4 linked regions of the Haloactinospora alba genome follow. The protein of the gene in region 1 interacts with the protein of each later gene in a pairwise test. Links are inferred from orthologs where the notes say so. Each region holds a gene or a part of one and is shown in the gene's direction. Other genes may lie near its edges.

Region 1 (5,923 bases):
GTACAGCGAGTCCCGCAGGTTGTCGTCGCCGCCGTGGAACCGGTGCAGTAGCTCCTGCCACTCGCGGGCCATCTCCCGGGCCTCGGGGGCGGAGGGATCCGTCCCCGCGTCGATCGCCTCCTGTACCCGGGCGAGGAGCCGGGGCCAGCGGGCCTCGACCTCGGCGACGGCCTCCTCCCCGGCACGCTCGCGGCGTTGGGCCAGCTCGGCGAGTTGGGTCTCGCTGAAATAGCTCCTGATCGTCTCGTCCACAGTTACCACCTTCTGGATGAGTTCCGTGAAGTCGGTGACGGTGGCTCCGCCGGGGGCGTTGACCTGTGTGATCATCGTGTCCAACTGGGCCCGCAGGTTGCGGATCACCGCCAGCTGCCGGTCCAGGTGGCCGCGGTGGCGCTCAAGCAGCTCGCCGAGCGGGAGCTTTCCCTCCAGCACGGCGCTGATGGACTCCAGTGGCAACCCGAGCTGGCGCAGGGCCAGGACCTGGTAGAGCCGTTGGACGTCACCGGTGTCGTACAGGCGGTGCCCGGCCGTCGTCCGCTCGGACGGGCAGACCAACCCCAGATGGTCGTAGTGGTGCAGCGTCCGCACGGTCACACCCGTCTCGGCTGCTAACCGCCCGATCTTCCGGAACCGGGCGGACTGCTCCTGTGCCATGGCCGTTTTCCCGTCACCGTTGCTCCGTCCGAGGCGTGTCGCCCCGGTGGAACCGATACTGCGGGCTGACGCGGCGTCAGGTTCAAGTGTTACGTGCCGGATGCTGCGATGGAGTACCGACGGATGGCCCGGTGATCGCCGTGCCGCCTCTTCGCGGAAGAGACGGTGGTGATGGAACACACCGAACACGCCGCTCTCCACGGTGGGGAGTCCCTGTCAGGCGTGTCGCACAGGGGCGGAACCGCCCCTGTGCGGGGGCGGACACGAGTTCCTGTGGACAGTGCGATGTTGGGGACCGCGTAAGGGTAGTGCGGCGTTAGAGTAATGGCCACCGAACCGCACAGACATGGAATGCGAGCCGAACTGTGTCCGATCCCTTCGTTCACCTGCATGTGCACACCGAGTTCTCGATGCTGGACGGCGCCGCCAAGTTGAAGCCGCTGTTCGCCGAAGCGGTGAACCAGGGTATGCCGGCGGTGGCGATGACGGACCACGGCAACATGTTCGGAGCCTACGAGTTCTGGGAACAGGCCAAGTCCGCCGGGGTGAAACCGATCATCGGCATCGAGGCCTACGTGGCCCCGGAGTCCCGGTTCCACAAGAAGCCGGTGAAGTGGGGCATCCGCACCAACGACGAGGACGGGAGCGCCGCCGAGGCGGGCAAGGACATCTCCGGCGGCGGCCGCTACCTCCACCTGACCATGTGGGCGCGCAACGCCGTCGGACTGCGGAACCTGTTCCGGATGAGCAGCCTCGCCTCCCTCGAGGGCTACTACATGAAACCCCGGATGGACCTGGAGCTCATGTCGCAACACAGCGAGGGCGTCATGGTCTCCACCGGCTGCCCCTCCGGCGGGGTGCAGACCCGGTTGCGGTTGGGACAGGAACGCGAGGCCCTGGAGTACGCCTCCCAGCTGCGTGACATCTTCGGCAAGGACGCGGTGTGGCTGGAGCTGATGGACCACGGGGTCGACATCGAGCGCCAGGTCCGGGACGGTCTGCTGAAGGTCGGCAAGGAACTGGACCTGCCGCCGGTGGTGACGAACGACTCGCACTACGTCACCGAGGACCAGGCCAACACCCACGACGCGCTGCTGGCGGTCGGCGTCGGCAAGAACCTGGACGACCCCAACCGGTTCAAGTTCAACGGCTCGGGCTACTACATCAAGAGCGCCGAGGAGATGCGCTCGATCAACAGTTTCGACGAGTGGCAGCAGGGGTGCAGGAACACGCTGGCCATCGCCGAGATGGTGGAGGACGGCGCCTACGACGAGGTGTTCTCCCACCGCGACCTCATGCCGCGCTACTCGGTCCCCGAGGGGGAGAGCCAGGCCACCTGGCTGCGCCGGGAGGTCGAGAACAAACTGCCGAACCGCTACCCCGAGGGCGCCGGCGACGACGTGCGCGAGCGCGTCGAGCACGAGCTGGGGATCATCAACGGGATGGGCTGGCCCGCCTACTTCCTGGTGGTGGCCGACATCTGCCAGTACGCCCGCGACAACAGGATCGCGCTGGGCCCCGGGCGCGGGTCGGCGGCGGGTTCGCTCGTGTCCTACGTGCTGGGCATCACCGACATCGACCCGCTGAAACACGGGTTGATCTTCGAGCGGTTCCTCAACCCGGAACGCGTCACGATGCCCGACATCGACCTGGACTTCGACGAGCGCAAACGCGGTGACATGATCCGTTACGTCACGGACCGCTACGGTGAGGGCCAGGTCGCCCAGATCCTCACCTTCGGTCTCATCAAGGCCAAGGCCGCGGTCAAGGACTCCACCCGCATCCACGGCCTGCCGTTCTCCATGGGAGAGCAGATCACCAAGGCGTTCCCGCCGGCGGCCCAGGGCAAGGAGATCGACCTCGCGGCGATCTACGACGAGAACAACGAGCGCTACAGCGAGGCCAGCGAGCTGCGGTCGCTGATCGAGAAGGACCCCCAGGTGCGCACGGTGATGGACACCGCCCGCGGTCTGGAGGGCCTCACCCGCGGAACCGGGGTGCACGCGGCGGGGGTGATCCTGTCCGCCGAGCCCCTCCTCGACGTGATCCCGGTGCACAAGCGGGACACCGACGGCGCCATCATCACCGGGTTCCCGTTCCCGCAGTGCGAGGAGATGGGCCTGCTGAAGATGGACTTCCTCGGTCTGCGCAACCTCACGGTCATGGACGACGCGGTGAACAACATCACCGCCAACGAGGGCATCGAGATCGAGCTGGGTTCGCTGGCACTGGACGACGCGAACACCTACGAGCTGCTCTCCCGGGGCGAGACGCTGGGCGTGTTCCAGCTCGACGGGGGAGCGATGCGCCAACTCCTGAAGCGCATGCGGCCCAAGGAGTTCAAGGACATCGTCGCGGTGCTGTCCCTGTACCGGCCGGGCCCGATGGCGGCCAACGCCCACAACGACTACGCCGACCGCTCCAACGACCGCCAGGAGAACACGCCCATCCACCCGGAGCTGGAAGAGGCTCTGGAACCGATCCTGGGGGAGACCTACCAGCTGCTGGTGTACCAGGAGCAGATCATGGCGATCGCCCAGCAGCTCGCCGGCTACACCCTGGGCGGCGCCGACCTGATGCGCCGGGCTATGGGCAAGAAGAAGAAGGAGGCGCTGGAGAAGGAGGAGAGCAAGTTCTTCTCCGGTATGCAGGAGAAGGGCTTCTCCGAGGAGGCGATCCAGGCGCTGTGGGACGTCATGCTTCCCTTCTCCGGGTACGCGTTCAACAAGTCGCACGCCGCCGGGTACGGCATCGTGTCCTACTGGACCGCCTACCTGAAGGCCAACCACCCGGCGTCCTACATGGCCGCGTTGCTGACGTCGGTGAGCGGCGACAAGGACAAGTCCGCGATCTACCTGGCCGAGTGCCGCAAGATGGGCATCAACGTGCTGCCTCCGGACGTCAACGAGTCCGGTCTGCGGTTCACTCCGGTGGGTTCCGACATCCGGTTCGGGATGGAAGCGGTGCGCAACGTCGGCGCCCAGGTGGTGGAGTCGATCCTCAGAACCCGCCAGGAGAAGGGCAAGTTCACCAGCTTCACCGACTTCCTCAACAAGATCGAGCTCACCGCCTGCAACAAGAAGGTCATCGAGTCGCTGGTCAAGGCGGGGGCGTTCGACTCGCTGGGTGGTGCCCGTATGGACCTGTTCGACCACCACGAGGCCGCGGTCGACGCCGTGCTCAGTTCCAAGAAGCAGGAGGCCCACGGCCAGTTCGACCTGTTCGGCGCCGCCGGGGGGGACGGGGACGGACCCGTCGGTCTGGACATCACCTGGCACGAGCGGGAGTGGGACCGCAAGACCAAGCTGGCGTTCGAGCGCGAGATGCTGGGACTGTACGTCTCCAGCCATCCGCTCTCCGGCGCCGAGCGGATCCTGACGCGCAACAGCGACACCACGATCCTGGACGTCGCCAACGGGGAGCACCGGGACCGCAGCGAGGTGCAGATCGCCGGGCTGATGTCCTCGGTCGAGCGCAAGGTGAGCAAGAACAGCGGTAACCCGTGGGCGAAGGTCGTCGTCGAGGACATGGGGGGCTCCATCGACGTGCTGTTCTTCGCCGACGTCTACACGCTCTACTCCGAGTCCCTGGCCACCGACATGGCGGTGTCCGTGAAAGGCCGGGTGAAGGAGCGGGAGGGTGAGTACTCGCTGCAGGCCAACGAGATGACGATCCTGGACATCAGCCACCTCACCGACGGCCCGCCCCCCATGCTGCTGACCGTCCAGGAACAGCGCCTCACCCCGGAGCTGGTGGCCGAACTGAAACAGACCCTGGCCAACCACCGGGGCGAGACCCCGCTGACGATCCGGGTGGACAACCCGGTGAAATCGACCGTGTTCGAGGTTCCCAACTATCCCGTGCAGGTGGGAACGGACTTCGCCGGGGAGGTGAAGTCCCTGCTCGGCCCCGACTCGGTCAGCTACTGAGCGCGACCGGGTTGCGGTCCACCAGCGCCCGCTGTTGCCCGTATGCTCCTGGGCATGGACAACGATGAGCTGACGCAGCGCGTCCGGGAGCTGCGCGAACAGGGCCGCTCCCCGAAAGCGATCGCGCGGACCCTCGGCGTGTCACCCTCCCGGGTGGCGCCCGTGGTGCGCGCGATCGCGGAGGAGCAACCCCGGCCGACGGAGAACCCGGTCGCCGGGTGCTGGATCAGCCCGGGCTGGAGCCTCGGCCTGGGAGTCACCGGTGACCCGGAGTGGCCGGACAGCTCCCTGGTGGCCGAGGGGGACCCCGGCACGGACGAGCTGGTGACCGTGATCGTCACCCGGGAACGCCGGTGGGGCAACGTCGCGGTGTGCACCTACCTGGTGGACCCGTACTGCCTGGGGGTGAAACACGCCTACGGGCCGGACGTGGTGGACATCGCCGAGATCCCGCCCTATGTCCGGCGGATGTACGCCCCCTACGGCGACGAACCGGTACAGGCCCCCGTCGAGCTGGCCCAGGAGCTGGTGTTCGGGTCCGTCGCCTACGCCCGCGAGCTCGGGTTCGAGCCGGACAAGGACTTCGACGCGGCGGCGGGGCACCTCGGCGAGTGGAACGGGCCCGCCACGCTCACGTTCGGGTGGCACGGACGCCCGTACTACGTGCCGGGTCCCGACGACGACACCGATCACGTCCTGCGCACCCTGGAGCGGACCGTGGGCGCGGGCAACTTCGGCCACGCCGTGGAGTCCCAGGACACCTCGGCGTAGGACGGCACGGTGGCGGGCGGCCCCGGGCGGCCCCCGCCACGTGCGGCTCCGTCCCCAACAGGGCGCTGGAAGCTGCGGCGTGGTGCGCTGGTCCCGTACCGTGTTACTGGTCGGTGCTTTCCTGTCACCCCCGCAGGAGGACGGATGGATCGTGGAGACGGTCGCGCGGCCGGAGGCGGCTCCGACGGCGCGGCACGCAACGACCTGCACGGGAACGCGGAGACCGCCGTGCAGATCCAGAACAACACCGGTGCGGTGAACATCCGCACCGGCGGCCAGGCGGACGTTCCGCTGGAGGTACCGCCAGAGCCTCCGCACTTCGTCGACCGCACCGCCGCGCTCGCCAAAGCGGAAACGGTTCTGGGCCGTGGGGACACCACCAACGTCCTCGTCCTGGACGGGGCGCCGGGTATCGGCAAGACCGCGCTCATCCGCAAGTGCGCCGCGCAGTTCCGAGAGCGCTTCCCCGGGGGACAGATCCATGTCACCTACGACACCGGGAGCAGAGCACACCGCGAGGACCCGGACCGGTGGGTGACGATCGTGCTGCGCAGGCTCGGTGTCGCGGA
Region 2 (4,682 bases), on another replicon or contig:
AGTCGCGATCGAGGTCGGCCTCGATCGCCCTCACGGTCGCAAGATCGGCGTCGGTGGGCTCGTCGCGGAGAGCGATCAGCATATCGAGGTCGGAGACTCCGGGTATCGCGCTGCCGCGGGGAACGCTGCCGTAGAGATAGACACTGTGGAGCCGGTCGCTGGCGAGCGCGGCGGCGATATGAGCCTGGGCGGCGGTGACGACAGGTGCGAACACTGCAGGCACGCTGTCCAGAGCGCCCTCCCGGGCGATGCTCCCGTCCCCGGCGAGTCCCCGATCGTCCATAGGGGCACTCTGACTGGGGTGTGCCGTGCTGTCACCTGTTTTTCGTGGGGTTCGCGTTACGGGTCCTGGACCCTCCAACATCGAACGGCCCGACGGCTCATCGTTACCGAATTGCGCTGTGTGAGACCAATGCGCCGCCGCTCCCGGCCTGCCGACCGGCCCCGGCGCGGCCGAGCACCTCGGACCGGGACCGTGGCTGCCGAATGTCTCGGGTTGCTGGAGGTTCGGTCTCCGTGGCCGGGACAGTGCGCGTACGCTGCGCTCGTCCCAGCGATCGGCCCTACGCGTGCCGCCTCCTGGTCCGCGGCCCGCCGGCCCTAGCGGAACGACCAGCCCGACCAGTGCCGCACCTCGATCAGGACGACCGGCCCCTGCGGGGGCGTGTCCCGGTAGTGGCGGTAGCGTTCCCGCAGTTCGCGCACCGCGGCGTGCCACTCCTCGCCGTGGGTGACGATGCGCGCCGTGCCGTCGGCGCGCACCCACCAGAGCTGGTGCCAGTCCTCGGAGTACTCGTCGGCGAGGAGGCTCACCCTGGGATTGGCGGTGATGTTCGCCAGGCGTTTCAGGTTCCGGGTCCGTTTCGGCTTGTGGTCGACGGCGGTCGCGACCGTGTCCCGCTCCTGGCCCAGCACGGCGAACGTCACCGGTACGAGGTGCGGTTGGCCGTGCGCGTCGGCCGTCGCGAGGCGGGCGACACGGCTGCGGGCGAACCGTTCGCGGCAGTACTCCACGCTCCAGCGCATAACCGAACCTTGTCACGCGCGCGGACGCTGGCGGGTCGCGACACAACGAGGGCCCGGACCGCGCACCCGGTCCGGGCCCTCGTCTTGCCTGCATGAGGCGGCGGAGGATACGAGATTCGAACTCGTGAGGGGTTGCCCCCAACGCGATTTCCAATCGCGCGCCCTAGGCCGCTAGGCGAATCCTCCGCGGACCACGATACACGTTCTGGCCCAGTGGTTCGAACCGGGCGGAGAGTGAGGACGGGCACGGTCGGGGTTTTCCGCGTCGCTGTGTATCCCACGGTCTGTGCGTCCGATACAGTAGGGGCAGACCCCTCGTGCGGCGTCATCTTATGAACCTCCCCAGGGCCGGAAGGCAGCAAGGATAAATGAGCTCTGGCGGGTGCGCGGGGGGTCCTTTGCTTTTCCCCGGAGATCCATCCCTCTACCTCCCCGCCGGTGTGCACAGGTGCGAACTGTCCCCGGTACCGGGTTGAATGGGTGGGGTGACGCCTAAGGGAGCAGTGAGCGCGCCGTGAACATCGCGCTGTATCGTAAGTACCGGCCGGGAACGTTCGCCGAGGTTCGGGGGCAGGAGCACGTCACCGAACCGCTGCGCCAGGCCCTGCGCAACGGCCGGATCAACCACGCCTACATGTTCAGCGGCCCCCGCGGGTGCGGGAAGACGTCCAGTGCGCGGATTCTCGCCCGGTCGCTCAACTGCGAACACGGTCCGACACCCGATCCGTGCGGCGAGTGTGAGCCCTGCGCCGCGCTCGCCCCGGACGGTCCGGGCAGTATCGACGTGATCGAGATCGACGCCGCCTCGCACGGTGGTGTGGACGACGCCCGGGACCTGCGGGAGCGCGCGTTCTTCGCGCCGGTGAACTCCCGCTACAAGATCTATGTCGTCGACGAGGCGCACATGGTGACCCGGGAGGGCTTCAACGCGCTGCTGAAGCTCGTGGAGGAGCCGCCGCCGCACCTGAAGTTCGTGTTCGCCACCACCGAGCCGGACAAGGTCGTCACGACGATCCGGTCCCGGACGCACCACTACCCGTTCCGGCTCATCCCGCCGGCGACGCTGCGCGGGCTGATGGAGGAGATCCTCACCGAGGAGGGGGTGTCGTTCGACCCGGCCGCGCTGCCGCTGGTGGTACGCGCGGGTGCCGGCTCGGCGCGGGACTCCCTGTCCATCCTGGACCAGCTGCTCGCGGGATCCGACGAGAACGGCATCAGCCGCGAGGGCGCGGTGGCCCTGTTGGGCTACACCGACGCCACGCTGCTGAGCGAGATGGTGGACGCGCTGGGCGCGGGGGACGGAGCGGCCGCGTTCGGCCTGGTCGACCGGGTGATCGAGAGCGGGACCGACCCGCGCCGGTTCACGGCGGACCTGCTGGAGCGGGTGCGGGACCTGGTGGTGCTCGCCGCGGTGCCCGACGCGTTGGACAAGGGGCTGATCAACGTCACCCCGGACGCGGTGGAACCGATGAAGGAGCAGGCGTCCCGCATCGGCTCGGCTCAGCTCACCCGGGCGGCGGAGATCCTCAACACCGGTCTGACCGAGATGCGTGGTGCCACCTCCCCGCGGTTGCTGCTGGAACTGCTGTGCGCGCGCGTGCTGCTGCCGGGGGTGGACAGCAGCGGTGGCGGCGCCGTGCTGGCGCGTCTGGACCGCCTGGAGCAGCGGGTGGAGTCCGGCGGCGGAACGGCCCCGGCAGCATCCGCTCCGGCACCGTCGGCTCCGGCGCCGCCCGCCGCCGCTCCCCCCGCGCCGCCCGCTCCGGAGGCGCGTCCCGCTTCCGGGGAGGAGGCCCCGGAGAGCCCGCAGCCGCAGCGTCCGGAAACCGCTGACGCGGGGCGGACGCAACCGGAGTCCGCCCCGGCTCGGGAACCGTCCGCGCCCGGAGCCGGAGGCCGGCAGTCGGCTCCCGAGGCGCCCGCTCGGCCCCCGGCTCCCGCGGGGGCCGCCCCTGCCTCCGGTGATGCTTCCGGTGGGGGATCCGGTGGTGGTGGGGACAGCGCCGCTGTCCAGAACGCCTGGCCGCGCATCCTGGAGTCGGTGAAGCAGCGCCGCAAGGCGACCTGGATGATCCTCAACGGCTATGACGTGCAGATCCTCGGCGTTGAGGGGAGCACGCTCCAGTTGGGGTTCACGCGCCCCAACGACGCGAAGGGGTTCTCCAACAGCGGCAGCGACAAGGTGGTGGAGGCGGCGATCACCGAGGTGCTCGGTGTGAGTCTGCGCGTGAGCCCGGTCCCGGCGAACCGCACCTCCTCGACGCCGCAGCGCTCCGGCAACGGCGGTGCGGAACAGGCGCCGGCCCCGAGCCAGGACTCCCAGCCTCCTTCCCGGGAGCCGGCGGGATGGGAGGAGCCCGCGGCGGCTCCCGCTCCCAGCCAGCCCGCCGCCGCTGCCGCCTCCCAGCCGGCCGAGCCGGCACCGCCGGAGCCCGAACCGGCTGCCCCTGCGCCGCCGGAACCGGAACCGGAACCCGAACCGGACCTTTCCGAACCGGAACCTCCCGAGCCCGAGCCGCCGGAACCCGACCCGGGCCCGGAGCCGGAACCGGACGCGGAACCGCCGGCCCCGAAACCGCCGGCCCCGAAGCTGGCGGCTCCGGAGGCGCCCGCGTCAGGTCCGAGGAACGGCTCCGCCCCGGCGGTGCCGCCCGGTTCGGGGAGCCGGCTGATCGAGTCGGAACTCGGCGGGAAGGTCATCGACGAGATCGACCACACGGGGTCCTAGGCTCCGCGCTTCCGAAGGTGTTCCGAGCGGTGGGGGCGGCGGAGGCCCGGACCCGCGGCGCGCGGGTCGTCGAAATCCGTCGGGAAAAGTCGCGGCGGGATGTCGAGAACCCGCGCGCGGCTCCGTCCCCGGAGTGAACACGGCCGCGATGGGCCGTACCTCACCAAGGAGAACACGATGGCCAAGTACCTGCTGCTCAAGCACTACCGGGGCGCGCCGGTACCGGTCAACGACGTGCCGATGGACCAGTGGACACCGGAGGAGGTCTCGGCCCACATGCGGTTCATGCGGGACTTCGCGGCTCGGGTCGGCTTCGGGATACGGGTTCGGGAAGGGGCGGACGTCTCCCCGGACCGGCCTCAGGACAGCTCGCCCCGCGCCCTGAGGTCGTCGAGAACCAGACGGTCGACAGGGGGAGTGCTGTTCCGGTCGGCGTGGGTCAGCCACACGACGTCCGCGATCTCGTTGCTGGGGGTGAGGGTTCCCCGGTAGTCGCCGGTGTAGCAGCTCATACGCACCGTCACACCGTCCGGGTGGCCGTGTGCCTGGGCCTCGTAGGTGCCGAGGTGGACGGCGGTCTCCGGGAGCACGGAGACGGTGAGCTCCTCCCCGACCTCGCGCAGCAGGGTCTGGAGGTCGCTTTCCCCGTTCTCGCGTTTCCCACCGGGAATGTAGTACACGTCCTTCTCCCGGGACCGCGTGCCGAGAACGCGGCCGTTCTCCACATGCACCCACGCCACTGTGTCGATCACGGTCGGCATCGTCGTGTTCCCACGCTTCCTCGACGTTCGGTGGCCGGACGAGCGGAGCCTACCAGGACGCGGTGCGGGCGGGCCGCGGACGGTCAGTCGGGCAGTGTCCACGCCGGGCCGGTGGGGGAGTCGAGCCACACGCGGTGCGTGCCCTCGCGGGTGACGGTGAGCCCGTA
Region 3 (4,452 bases), 520 kb from region 1 along the record:
GGCGGAAGCGGTACAGCTGGCCAAGCGCACCAGCCCCGCCAAGTTCGACGCGACCATCGAGGTCGCCCTGCGTCTGGGCGTCGACCCGCGCAAGGCCGACCAGATGGTGCGCGGCACCGTCAACCTCCCGCACGGCACCGGCAAGACCGCCCGGGTCCTGGTCTTCGCCACCGGGGACCGTGCCGAGCAGGCGCGTGCCGCCGGCGCTGACTACGTCGGCGACGACGAGCTCGTCGAGCAGGTCCAGGCCGGGTTCCTGGACTTCGACGCGGTTGTCGCCACTCCGGACCTCATGGGCAAGGTCGGGCGCCTCGGCCGGATCCTGGGCCCGCGCGGCATGATGCCGAACCCGAAGACCGGGACCGTCACCGCGGACGTCACCAAGGCCGTGAACGACATCAAGGGCGGAAAGATCGAGTTCCGTGTGGACCGGAACTCGAACCTGCACTTCGTCATCGGGAAGCTGTCGTTCGACGACCAGATGCTGGTCGAGAACTACGGCGCCGCCCTGGACGAGGTGCTGCGGATCAAGCCCTCCGCCTCGAAGGGCCGTTACCTCAAGCGGGCCTCGATGACCACCACCATGGGCCCGGGTATCCCGGTCGACCCGAGCATCACGCGTCCCAGCGTCGCCGCTGCCTGACGGCGACGGGTACGCGGCAGCGCGCCCCGGTCCGGTTCCCTCCGGGCCGGGGCGCTGTCATGCGCGGTGCTGCCGTGCGCGCTCTCCGGGGGCGGACAGTCCGGGCGCGGCTGGTCCCCGCGCTCGGGGCACACGCCCGTTCTCCGGTTCGGACGTCCGGCGGCGGGAACCGCGGCGCCGGACCCTGCGTCGTATGCCCCGGATAACCCGTTCCGGCCGGGTGCGGCTGGCGACGAAGTGGGGAGTTGTTTACCTATGTTGAGAAGGACCACCGGTATCGCTGCGGGTGCCGGAATCGCCGTGTTCGCTTCCGGCTGCGGGCTCGTCCCGGGCCTGGGACAGACTCCGGTCGAGATCGTGAGCAACATGGCCGAGCAGACGGCGGAGGTCGACAGCTACACCGCCACCATGTCGTTCTCCGAGGGCGGCGTCGGGGACATGGAGATGGAGTACACCGCCGAGCCCGAGCCGACGATCAAGATGCTGACGGAGTACCAGGGGACCGAGTCGACCATGCTGATGCGCGGCGACGAGATGCTCATGGAGGCCGGCTCGGGTATGGGGGAGATGGCCCCCTCCTCCGGTCCGGAGTGGCTGCGTGTCGGAGAGAGCGACGGACTGGGCTCGGAGATGGACCTGGAGGCGCAGAACCCGGCCGCCGAGGTGGAGATGATGCTCGCGGCCGAGGACGTCACCGAGGAGGGCTCCGAGACCGTCGAGGGGACGGAGACCACGAAGTACTCCGGCAGCTACACCGTCGAGGAGGCCCTCGCCGAGCTCGAGGAGGGGGACCTCAAGGACGCCAGCAAGCAGTACTACGAGGAGAACAACATCGACAGCATCGACTTCGAGGTGTGGATCGATGACGACGGCTTCCCCCGCAAGGTGAACAGCACGGACGGCTCGAGCTTCGACACGAGCATGACGTTCGACGAGTTCAACCAGGGCGTCGAGATCGACTACCCCAGCGAGGACGAGATCGGCTCGATGGAGGACATGATGGGGGGCCTGGAGACTCCGAGCTACTAGGTCCTGTTTTTCGGACGCTTGTCCTGCTGCGCGCCGCCCCAGGACACCGCCCGGCGGCGTTCCCGTCGGTCGGCGGAGGATCCGCTCCGCCTCCCTGACCGGCCTTGCCGGGCGGCACCGGAGACGCCGCTCGCGACGAACAGCGTCCGAAAACAGGACCCAGGGGTCCGGACCCCGCACCGGTGCCGACGGGGTGGCCGAGCGCCCGCGGCGTCTCGAGCACCCCGTTGCCCCGGGTAGGATGGTTACTACCGAAGACCGCCGGTCGTCACCCGACGGGTGACCCAAGGTCCCATGCGAATGGGCGGCCTGCGTAGGTGCGATGTGATGTGCGCTGACCCCGCTCCCAACGGGTCGCGCCCGCCCCGCGCGCCTGCGCCGGGGCTTTTTTTCTGCCTGCCGGGCTCGTTCGCGTGGCCCCTTGGGATCCGCCGGCGTTCACTGTTGGAAGGAGTCCCATGGCGAGGCCGGATAAGGCAGCCGCCGTCGCGGAGCTCAAGGACGAATTCCTGGGCTCGCAGGGCGCCGTGCTGACCGAATACCGGGGGCTCTCTGTGTCGCAGTTGGCTGAACTGCGTCGCAGCCTCGGCCAGACCGCGCGTTTTCGTATCGTCAAGAACACGCTGAGCAGGATCGCCGTCAAAGAGGCCGGTCTTGGTGAGCAAGTCCTTGACCTCTTCGAAGGCCCCTGCGCCATCGCCTTCGTCCGTGGGGACGTTGTCGAGGCCGCCAAGGGCCTGCGTGACTTCTCGAAGGCAAACCCGCGGCTGGTGATCAAGGGCGGTGTCATCGACGGTAAGGCGATGTCGCCCGAGGACGTCACCAAGATGGCCGATCTCGAGTCCCGCGAAGTTCTACTGGGGAAGCTGGCCGGCGCGTTCAAGGCCAAACAAGGCGAGACCGCCCGGCTGTTCCAGGCGCTACCGACCAAGACCGCACGTCTCGCTCAGGCGCTGCAGGACAAGCGGTCGGAGGCGGAAGCCGCCTAAGACACCGACGACCCTCGCCGGCGCGCCTGCGCCGGTATCCCGCTCGGCACGGCGTGGCCGCACGCGCGTGCTGTGACAGAAGGAGAGACCGCAACCATGGCGAAGCTCAGCAACGAAGAGCTGCTCAGCGCGTTCGAGGAGATGACCCTCCTTGAGCTGTCCGAGTTCGTGAAGCTGTTCGAGGAGAAGTTCGACGTCGAGGCCTCCGCCCCGGCGCCGGTGATGGCCGCCGCGCCCGCCGCTGGCGGCGGTGCCGCCGAGGAAGAGGAGGAGAAGGACGAGTTCGACGTCATCCTCTCCTCCGCCGGCGACAAGAAGATCCAGGTCATCAAGGAGGTCCGGGGCATCGCGGACCTCGGCCTGAAGGAGGCCAAGGAGCTGGTGGACAACGCTCCGAAGCCGCTGCTCGAGGGCGCCTCCAAGGAGAACGCCGAGAAGGCGAAGACCACGCTCGAGGGCGCTGGCGCCACCGTCGAGCTCAAGTAGCTCCGTCGGGGGTTCTCTACCGGGCGGCCGCCCCGCGGAGCGGCCGCCCGGTCGTGTTTCACGTGGACGCGCCCGCGCGTGAGGGCGGTGCCCGAACGGCGGTGCGTAGGGCGTTCGTCACACACCCGGCCCGGCTGGGAGTCGACTGGCATCGGAGCGGAATGGGTTGTTCTTCCCGGGGTAACAGGGCCTCACACTCCCGGTGTGCTGTGTTTCCTCTCACGGTTGCCCGGGGGCGCGATCGATGGGACCTGGGCTTGACGGATTCGCGTGTGGGGGCGATGCTGCAGGGTGTTGTGACGGGCTGTGGGAATGCGTGTTGGACAGCGGTGTAGTATTCGGCTACACTGCCCTTTTGCGCTGCCCTTTGACGATCCTTGTACCGGTTGCCGTGCGTTGTGCCTAGCTCGCAGAGGCTGGTGGTCACCGCACGTGCCCCAGTACTCCAGTTGAAATTCCACGTTGCCGGTAGGTCTCTTTTATAGATTCACGGGATCGTCCGGCGTGCGCGCGCATTAACCGCCACAAGCCTTCGGAAGGACCCCTGTTGGCAGCCTCGCGCAACGCCTCCGCTAACGCCCTTGGTCCGAACCGCGTTTCTTTCGCTCGCATTCCCGAACCACTCGAGGTTCCCGACCTCCTCGCCCTGCAGACCGAGTCGTTCGACTGGCTGCTGGGCAACGAGAAGTGGGGAGCCCGGGTAGAGACATCTCGCAACGCGGGTCGCAAGGACGTCCCGGAGCAGTCCGGCCTCGAAGAGATCTTCGAGGAGATCAGTCCCATCGAGGACTTCTCGGGCACGATGTCGCTCTCGTTCCGCGACCATCGGTTCGAGCCTCCCAAGTACTCCGAAGTGGAGTGCCGGGACAAGGACATGACGTACTCCGCGCCGATGTTTGTCACAGCGGAGTTCATCAACAACGACACTGGCGAGATCAAGAGCCAGACCGTGTTCATGGGCGACTTCCCGCTCATGACCTCGAAGGGCACCTTCATCATCAACGGCACCGAGCGTGTCGTCGTCTCGCAGCTGGTCCGTTCCCCGGGTGTCTACTTCGACCGTCAGGTCGACAAGAGCTCGGACAAGGACCTCTACGGCTGCAAGGTCATCCCGTCCCGCGGTGCCTGGCTCGAGTTCGAGATCGACAAACGCGATTTCGTCGGTGTCCGTATCGACCGCAAACGCAAGCAGGGTGTCACCGTACTGCTGAAGGCGCTGGGGTGGACCACGGACCAGATCCTGGAGCGCTTCGGCCAGTACGAGTCCATCCGCAACACCCTGGAGAAGGACCCCACCGCGGGCAC
Region 4 (4,686 bases), 2.3 Mb from region 1 along the record:
TTGAAGTCCATCTGGTCGGCGGTCTTGATGCTGGGCACCACCAGCTGCCGGGAGCCGTCGGGCTTCTCCAGGTCGATGGCCAGGCCGAAGTTCACGTGCTCCGGCTTGGCGATGCCCGGTTTACCGTCGACCTCCACGTAGGAGTAGTTCATCTCCGGCATCGACTGCAGCGCCTTCACCATGGCGTAGCCGATGAGGTGGGTGAAGGAGACCTTCCCGCCCCGGCCGCGCTTCAGGTGGTTGTTGATGACGATGCGGTTGTCGAAGAGCAGCTTCACCGGGACCGCGCGGACACTCGTCGCGGTCGGCAGTGACAGGCTGGCCTCCATGTTGGAGGCGGTCCGGGCGGGCGCGCCGCGCAGCCGCTCCTCGTGGACCTTCAGAGCCTCCTCGGTCTCCTCCTCAGCGGAGGAGGTGGAGCCGTCCGAGCCGGACGCCGGCTGTTTCTGGCTCTCGGACTGCTGGCTCGGTTTCGACTCGCCTTGTGACGTGGCTGTGGACGCGGGTGCGGAGCTAGCCGGGGACTTCCCGGTCGCGCCGTTGGGCTGGGTGGTCGTGCCGGACTTGTAGTCGGCGAAGAAATTCCACCATGCCTTATCAACCGAGTTCGGGTCGTTCAGATACTTTTGGTAAAGCTCCTCGACCAACCACTCATTAGGGCCGAAATCTGTCAAGGGGTGAGACGCCTCAGACGACACGGCGGAGATCGCCCTCTTCCGCAGCTCGCTTGTGAATGGATATTGACGAGATGGTCGCTGCGCGGGGCGGCTCCGGCTGCGACGGCTCTCTGCGGCCGTCCGGACGCACCCCGGCCAGCGCTCTCAATGCACAGGCTACTTGTCCGGGGGCGTCTATGGGGAGTCCGTGCCGCGATCCGACTGGGAGATACCTAACAGTCATTCACACGACGAAGGCCATGTCCGGAAAAAATCCCCTGTGACCTGCGGCGATTCCCTCCCGGATGTGACCGTTTCGCGACGGTGGCGCAACGGGAACGGGAACCGCGCGTGTCCTCGCGGCGTCCCAGTCCACAAGCGGCCGGGTAGGACGGTCGGTCCCGCCCAGCGGAAGCGGGGGCCCGCCGGACGGGACCGAACCCGGCCGCTCCGCCCCCGCCACGGAAACGGCGTCGTGCGCCGACCGAACGGACGGAATCCGCCCCCCGCGCACCCGTGAAACGCACGGCCAGAACCGCCACCAGGCACGGATCTGCGCGGGTGTGCGCATTTTCCAGCCACATCCTGGCACCCCCTCCTAATATGTCCGAACGGAGGTGGGGAGGGTGAAAGAGTTCGGTGAGCTCGAATCCGCGATCATGGACGCGCTCTGGAGGGCGGACAGCCCTCTCACCGTGCGCGAGGTGCGCGACACCATGGTCTACGGACGCAACGTCGCCTACACGACCGTCATGACGGTGACCAACATCCTGCACCACAAAGGGGTGCTGAACCGGGAGAAAGCCGGCCGGGCCTGGCTGTACTGGCCCTGTGAGTCCCGCGAGGAACACAACGCCCGGCTCATGAACGAGATCTTCCACTCCTGCGGCGACCCGGGAACGACCATGCTGCGGTTCGTGGAGAACATCAGCGACGAGGACGTGGTCCAACTCAACCGGGTCCTGCACGAGGTCCGGGCGCGGCGCACGCGCAATCCCCCCGAAGCGTCCCGCTGACGGCGGCACCGCCGCGCGTGACCGGACCCGCCACGCGACAGCGACACGGCGACAGCCTATGCTGCCTGCCGTGGAGGAACCGCTTGTCACCAGGATGCGCAGGTTCGGCGAGACGATCTTCGCCGAGATGAGCCAGCTGGCCGCCGACCACGGCGCCATCAACCTCGGGCAGGGCTTCCCGGACACCGACGGTCCGCGTTCCCTGCTGGACGGCGCCACCCGGCGGATCCAGGAGGGCGTCAACCAGTACCCGCCCGGCCCGGGGCGGAGCGAGCTCCGCGGCGCCGTGGCCGAGGAACGGCAGCGCCTGCACGGGCTCTCCTACGACCCCGACGGGGAGGTCTACGTCACCGTGGGCGCCACCGCCGGGATCGCCTCGGCGGTGCTCGGGCTGGTGGAACCCGGCGACGAGGTCGTGCTGCTCGAACCCATGTACGACTCCTACGCCGGTGCCATCGCACTGGCGGGCGCCACCCGGCGCCCCGTCGCGCTGCGCCCCGACCCCGCCGACGGGAACCGGTTCACGTTCGACCCGGATGAGCTGCGGGCCGCCGTCGGCCCCCGGACCCGGATGGTCATCGTCAACACCCCGCACAACCCCACCGGCACCGTGCTCACCCCGGCGGAGCTCGAGACCATCGCCGACGTGTGCCGCCGCAACGACCTCATCGCCCTCACCGACGAGGTCTACGAACACCTCACCTTCGACGGCGTGGCCCACACCCCGCTGGCCAGTCTCCCCGGCATGCGCGAGCGCACCCTCTCCCTCTCCTCCGCCGGGAAGACGTTCTCCGTCACCGCGTGGAAGACCGGGTGGGCCACCGGGCCGCGTCCCCTCATCCGCGCGATGCAGACCGTCAACCAGTTCCTCACGTTCACCGCGAACGGCGCCCTGCAGCTCGCGGTCGCCGACGCGCTGCGGGAGGAGACCGGGTGGGTGCGACAGCAGCGCGAGGCGCTGGAGAGCAAACGCGACCGGCTGTCCGAGGGGCTGCGCGCCGCCGGTTTCACGGTGCTGCGCCCGCACGGGACCTACTTCCTCATGGCCGACATCCGTCCGCTGGGCTACACGGACGGCATCGAGTTCGCCCGCGAGCTCCCCCGCAGCGCCGGCGTCGCCGCCGTCCCCGCGCAGGTCCTCTACGACAACCCCGACGAGGGGCGCCACCTGGTCCGTTTCGCGTTCTGCAAACGCGACGAGGTCCTGGACGCCGCCGTGGAACGGCTCGCCAACCACACCGGCTGACGGACCCGGCAACGGACCGGACCGGGAAGGAAAAACCCCAATGACCATGCCAGCCGACCTGGAACGCATCGCCGAGGCCGCGAAAGGGTTCATGCCTCCCGAGGAGGGGCGCGTCCTCCACGAGACCGCGCGGGACCACGCGGCGCTCGGCCCGGTACTGGAGATCGGCAGCTACTGCGGGAAGTCCACCGTTTACCTGGGGGCGGCCGCCCGCCGCACCGGCGGCACCGTCGTCACCGTGGACCACCACCGCGGTTCCGAGGAGCACCAGCGCGGCTGGGAGTACCACGACCCCGCCATGGCCGACCCGGAGACGGGCAGGCTCGACACGCTGGGCGAGTTCCGCGCCACCATCGCGGCGGCGGACCTGGAGGAGCACGTGGTGGCCGTGATCGGCCGATCCGCCGACGTCGCCCGGCTGTGGAACACCCCGCTGGGCATGGTGTTCATCGACGGCGGCCACACCGACGAGGCCGCCCGGGCCGACTACGACGGCTGGAGCCCCCACGTCGCACCCGGCGGTGCCCTGGCCATCCACGACGTGTTCCCCGACCCCGCCGACGGCGGGCGCCCGCCCTACACCATCTACCGGCGGGCACTGGACTCGGGAGCGTTCACCGAGACCCGCGCCGTCGGCTCGATGCGCGTCCTGCGACGCCTGCCGTGACGGCCGAGCGCGGCCCGGTACCGATTGCGGTAACCGTACACGTGAGCGCCTCCGACCACATAGGCTCAGACACCGGGAACGGCAACCGTACGACGGCCGAACATGAGGGGTGCATGAAGTGGTGACAACGAAAACGGCCAGCGGGAACGTGCGCCAGTTCACCCTGGACAACGGGCTCCGCCTGGTGACGGCACCGGCGGACACCGGCCAGGTGGCGGCGGTCAACCTCTGGTACGGGGTCGGTTCCCGTTACGAGGTGCCGGGCAGGACCGGGTTCGCCCACCTGTTCGAGCACCTGATGTTCCAGGGCAGCGGGAACGTCGCCAAGGGCGAGCACTTCGACGCGGTCGAACGGCTCGGTGGGGACATCAACGCCTCCACCTCCACCGACCGCACCAACTACTTCGAGACCGTGCCCGAACACGCCCTCGACCTCGCCCTGTGGCTGGAGGCCGACCGGCTGGCGACCCTGCGCCAGGGCGTCACCCAGGAGGTCCTGGACAACCAGCGCGACGTCGTCAAGAACGAGCGCCGGCAACGGTACGACAACGTCCCCTACGGCACCGCCCTGGAACGCATCCTGCGGCTGGGCTACCCCGAGGGCCACCCGTACCACCATCCCACCATCGGCTCCATGGCCGACCTCGACGCCGCCGACCTCGACTACGTCCTGTCGTTCCACGAGCGGCACTACGGGCCGGACAACCTCGTCCTCACCGTCGTCAGCAACCTCGACTCGGACGACGTGCGCAACCGGGTGGAGCGGTACTTCGGTTCCGTCCCCGCGCGCCGGGAGCCCGCACAGGCCCCCGACGCCTCCCTCTCCGGGCCCATCGGCGGGCCGGTCCGCGACAGCGTGACCGAGAACGTCCCCGCCCCGGCCGTGTTCCTCGGCTACCGCATCCCGCCCTACGGCGAGCGCGGGTTCGACATCGCGAACCTGGCGGCCGCGGTGCTGGGCCAGGGCCAGGGAAGCCGCCTCTACCGCCGCCTCGTGGTGGAGCGCGGCCTCGCCACGGACGACGGCGGCGCCGCCGGCGACGTGCTCCCGTTCCGCTACACGCCCAGCCTCCTGCTGATCAACATGATCGCCCGCGAGGG

Evidence for each region.
Region 2: the proteins of dnaE (region 1) and FHX37_RS19040 interact in binary tests that used the Escherichia coli proteins (3 or more experiments, as listed by UniProt). The link is inferred for Haloactinospora alba from one-to-one orthologs.
Region 3: the proteins of dnaE (region 1) and rplL interact in binary tests that used the Escherichia coli proteins (3 or more experiments, as listed by UniProt). The link is inferred for Haloactinospora alba from one-to-one orthologs.
Region 4: the proteins of dnaE (region 1) and FHX37_RS02085 interact in binary tests that used the Escherichia coli proteins (3 or more experiments, as listed by UniProt). The link is inferred for Haloactinospora alba from one-to-one orthologs.

The regions. Positions count from the first base shown.
Region 1 is NZ_VFQC01000001.1:2,792,639-2,798,561, reverse strand. The notes cover bases 627-4,783. They hold dnaE (DNA polymerase III subunit alpha), read left to right. Parts: upstream 627-1,019; coding sequence 1,020-4,583; downstream 4,584-4,783. Other genes in these bases: FHX37_RS12535 (helix-turn-helix domain-containing protein), read left to right, coding at 4,638-4,783; FHX37_RS12545 (MerR family transcriptional regulator), read right to left, coding at 627-654. Also shown: more of FHX37_RS12545, read right to left, coding at 1-626; more of FHX37_RS12535, read left to right, coding at 4,784-5,354; FHX37_RS12530 (tetratricopeptide repeat protein), read left to right, coding at 5,499-5,923. UniProt on the Escherichia coli protein: DNA polymerase III is a complex, multichain enzyme responsible for most of the replicative synthesis in bacteria. This DNA polymerase also exhibits 3' to 5' exonuclease activity. The alpha chain is the DNA polymerase catalytic subunit.
Region 2 is NZ_VFQC01000002.1:303,241-307,922, reverse strand. The notes cover bases 1,232-4,147. They hold FHX37_RS19040 (DNA polymerase III subunit gamma and tau), read left to right. Parts: upstream 1,232-1,540; coding sequence 1,541-3,754; downstream 3,755-4,147. Other genes in these bases: FHX37_RS19035 (NUDIX hydrolase), read right to left, coding at 4,114-4,147. Also shown: FHX37_RS19060 (nucleotidyltransferase domain-containing protein), read right to left, coding at 1-283; FHX37_RS19055 (TIGR03668 family PPOX class F420-dependent oxidoreductase), read right to left, coding at 601-1,026; more of FHX37_RS19035, read right to left, coding at 4,148-4,515; FHX37_RS19030 (methyltransferase domain-containing protein), read right to left, coding at 4,599-4,682. UniProt on the Escherichia coli protein: Part of the beta sliding clamp loading complex, which hydrolyzes ATP to load the beta clamp onto primed DNA to form the DNA replication pre-initiation complex.
Region 3 is NZ_VFQC01000001.1:3,318,372-3,322,823, reverse strand. Bases 1,767-4,452 are described here. They hold rplL (50S ribosomal protein L7/L12), read left to right. Parts: upstream 1,767-2,757; coding sequence 2,758-3,147; downstream 3,148-4,452. Other genes in these bases: rpoB (DNA-directed RNA polymerase subunit beta), read left to right, coding at 3,695-4,452; rplJ (50S ribosomal protein L10), read left to right, coding at 2,131-2,661. In the rest of the region: rplA (50S ribosomal protein L1), read left to right, coding at 1-643; FHX37_RS14925 (hypothetical protein), read left to right, coding at 899-1,672. UniProt on the Escherichia coli protein: The binding site for several of the GTPase factors involved in protein synthesis (IF-2, EF-Tu, EF-G and RF3). Is thus essential for accurate translation.
Region 4 is NZ_VFQC01000001.1:444,930-449,615, forward strand. Bases 911-3,830 are described here. They hold FHX37_RS02085 (pyridoxal phosphate-dependent aminotransferase), read left to right. Parts: upstream 911-1,742; coding sequence 1,743-2,918; downstream 2,919-3,830. Other genes in these bases: FHX37_RS02080 (BlaI/MecI/CopY family transcriptional regulator), read left to right, coding at 1,283-1,672; FHX37_RS02090 (class I SAM-dependent methyltransferase), read left to right, coding at 2,959-3,585; FHX37_RS02095 (M16 family metallopeptidase), read left to right, coding at 3,707-3,830. In the rest of the region: FHX37_RS02075 (multifunctional oxoglutarate decarboxylase/oxoglutarate dehydrogenase thiamine pyrophosphate-binding subunit/dihydrolipoyllysine-residue succinyltransferase subunit), read right to left, coding at 1-698; more of FHX37_RS02095, read left to right, coding at 3,831-4,686. UniProt on the Escherichia coli protein: Shows aminotransferase activity with methionine and histidine as substrates, and to a lesser extent also with phenylalanine.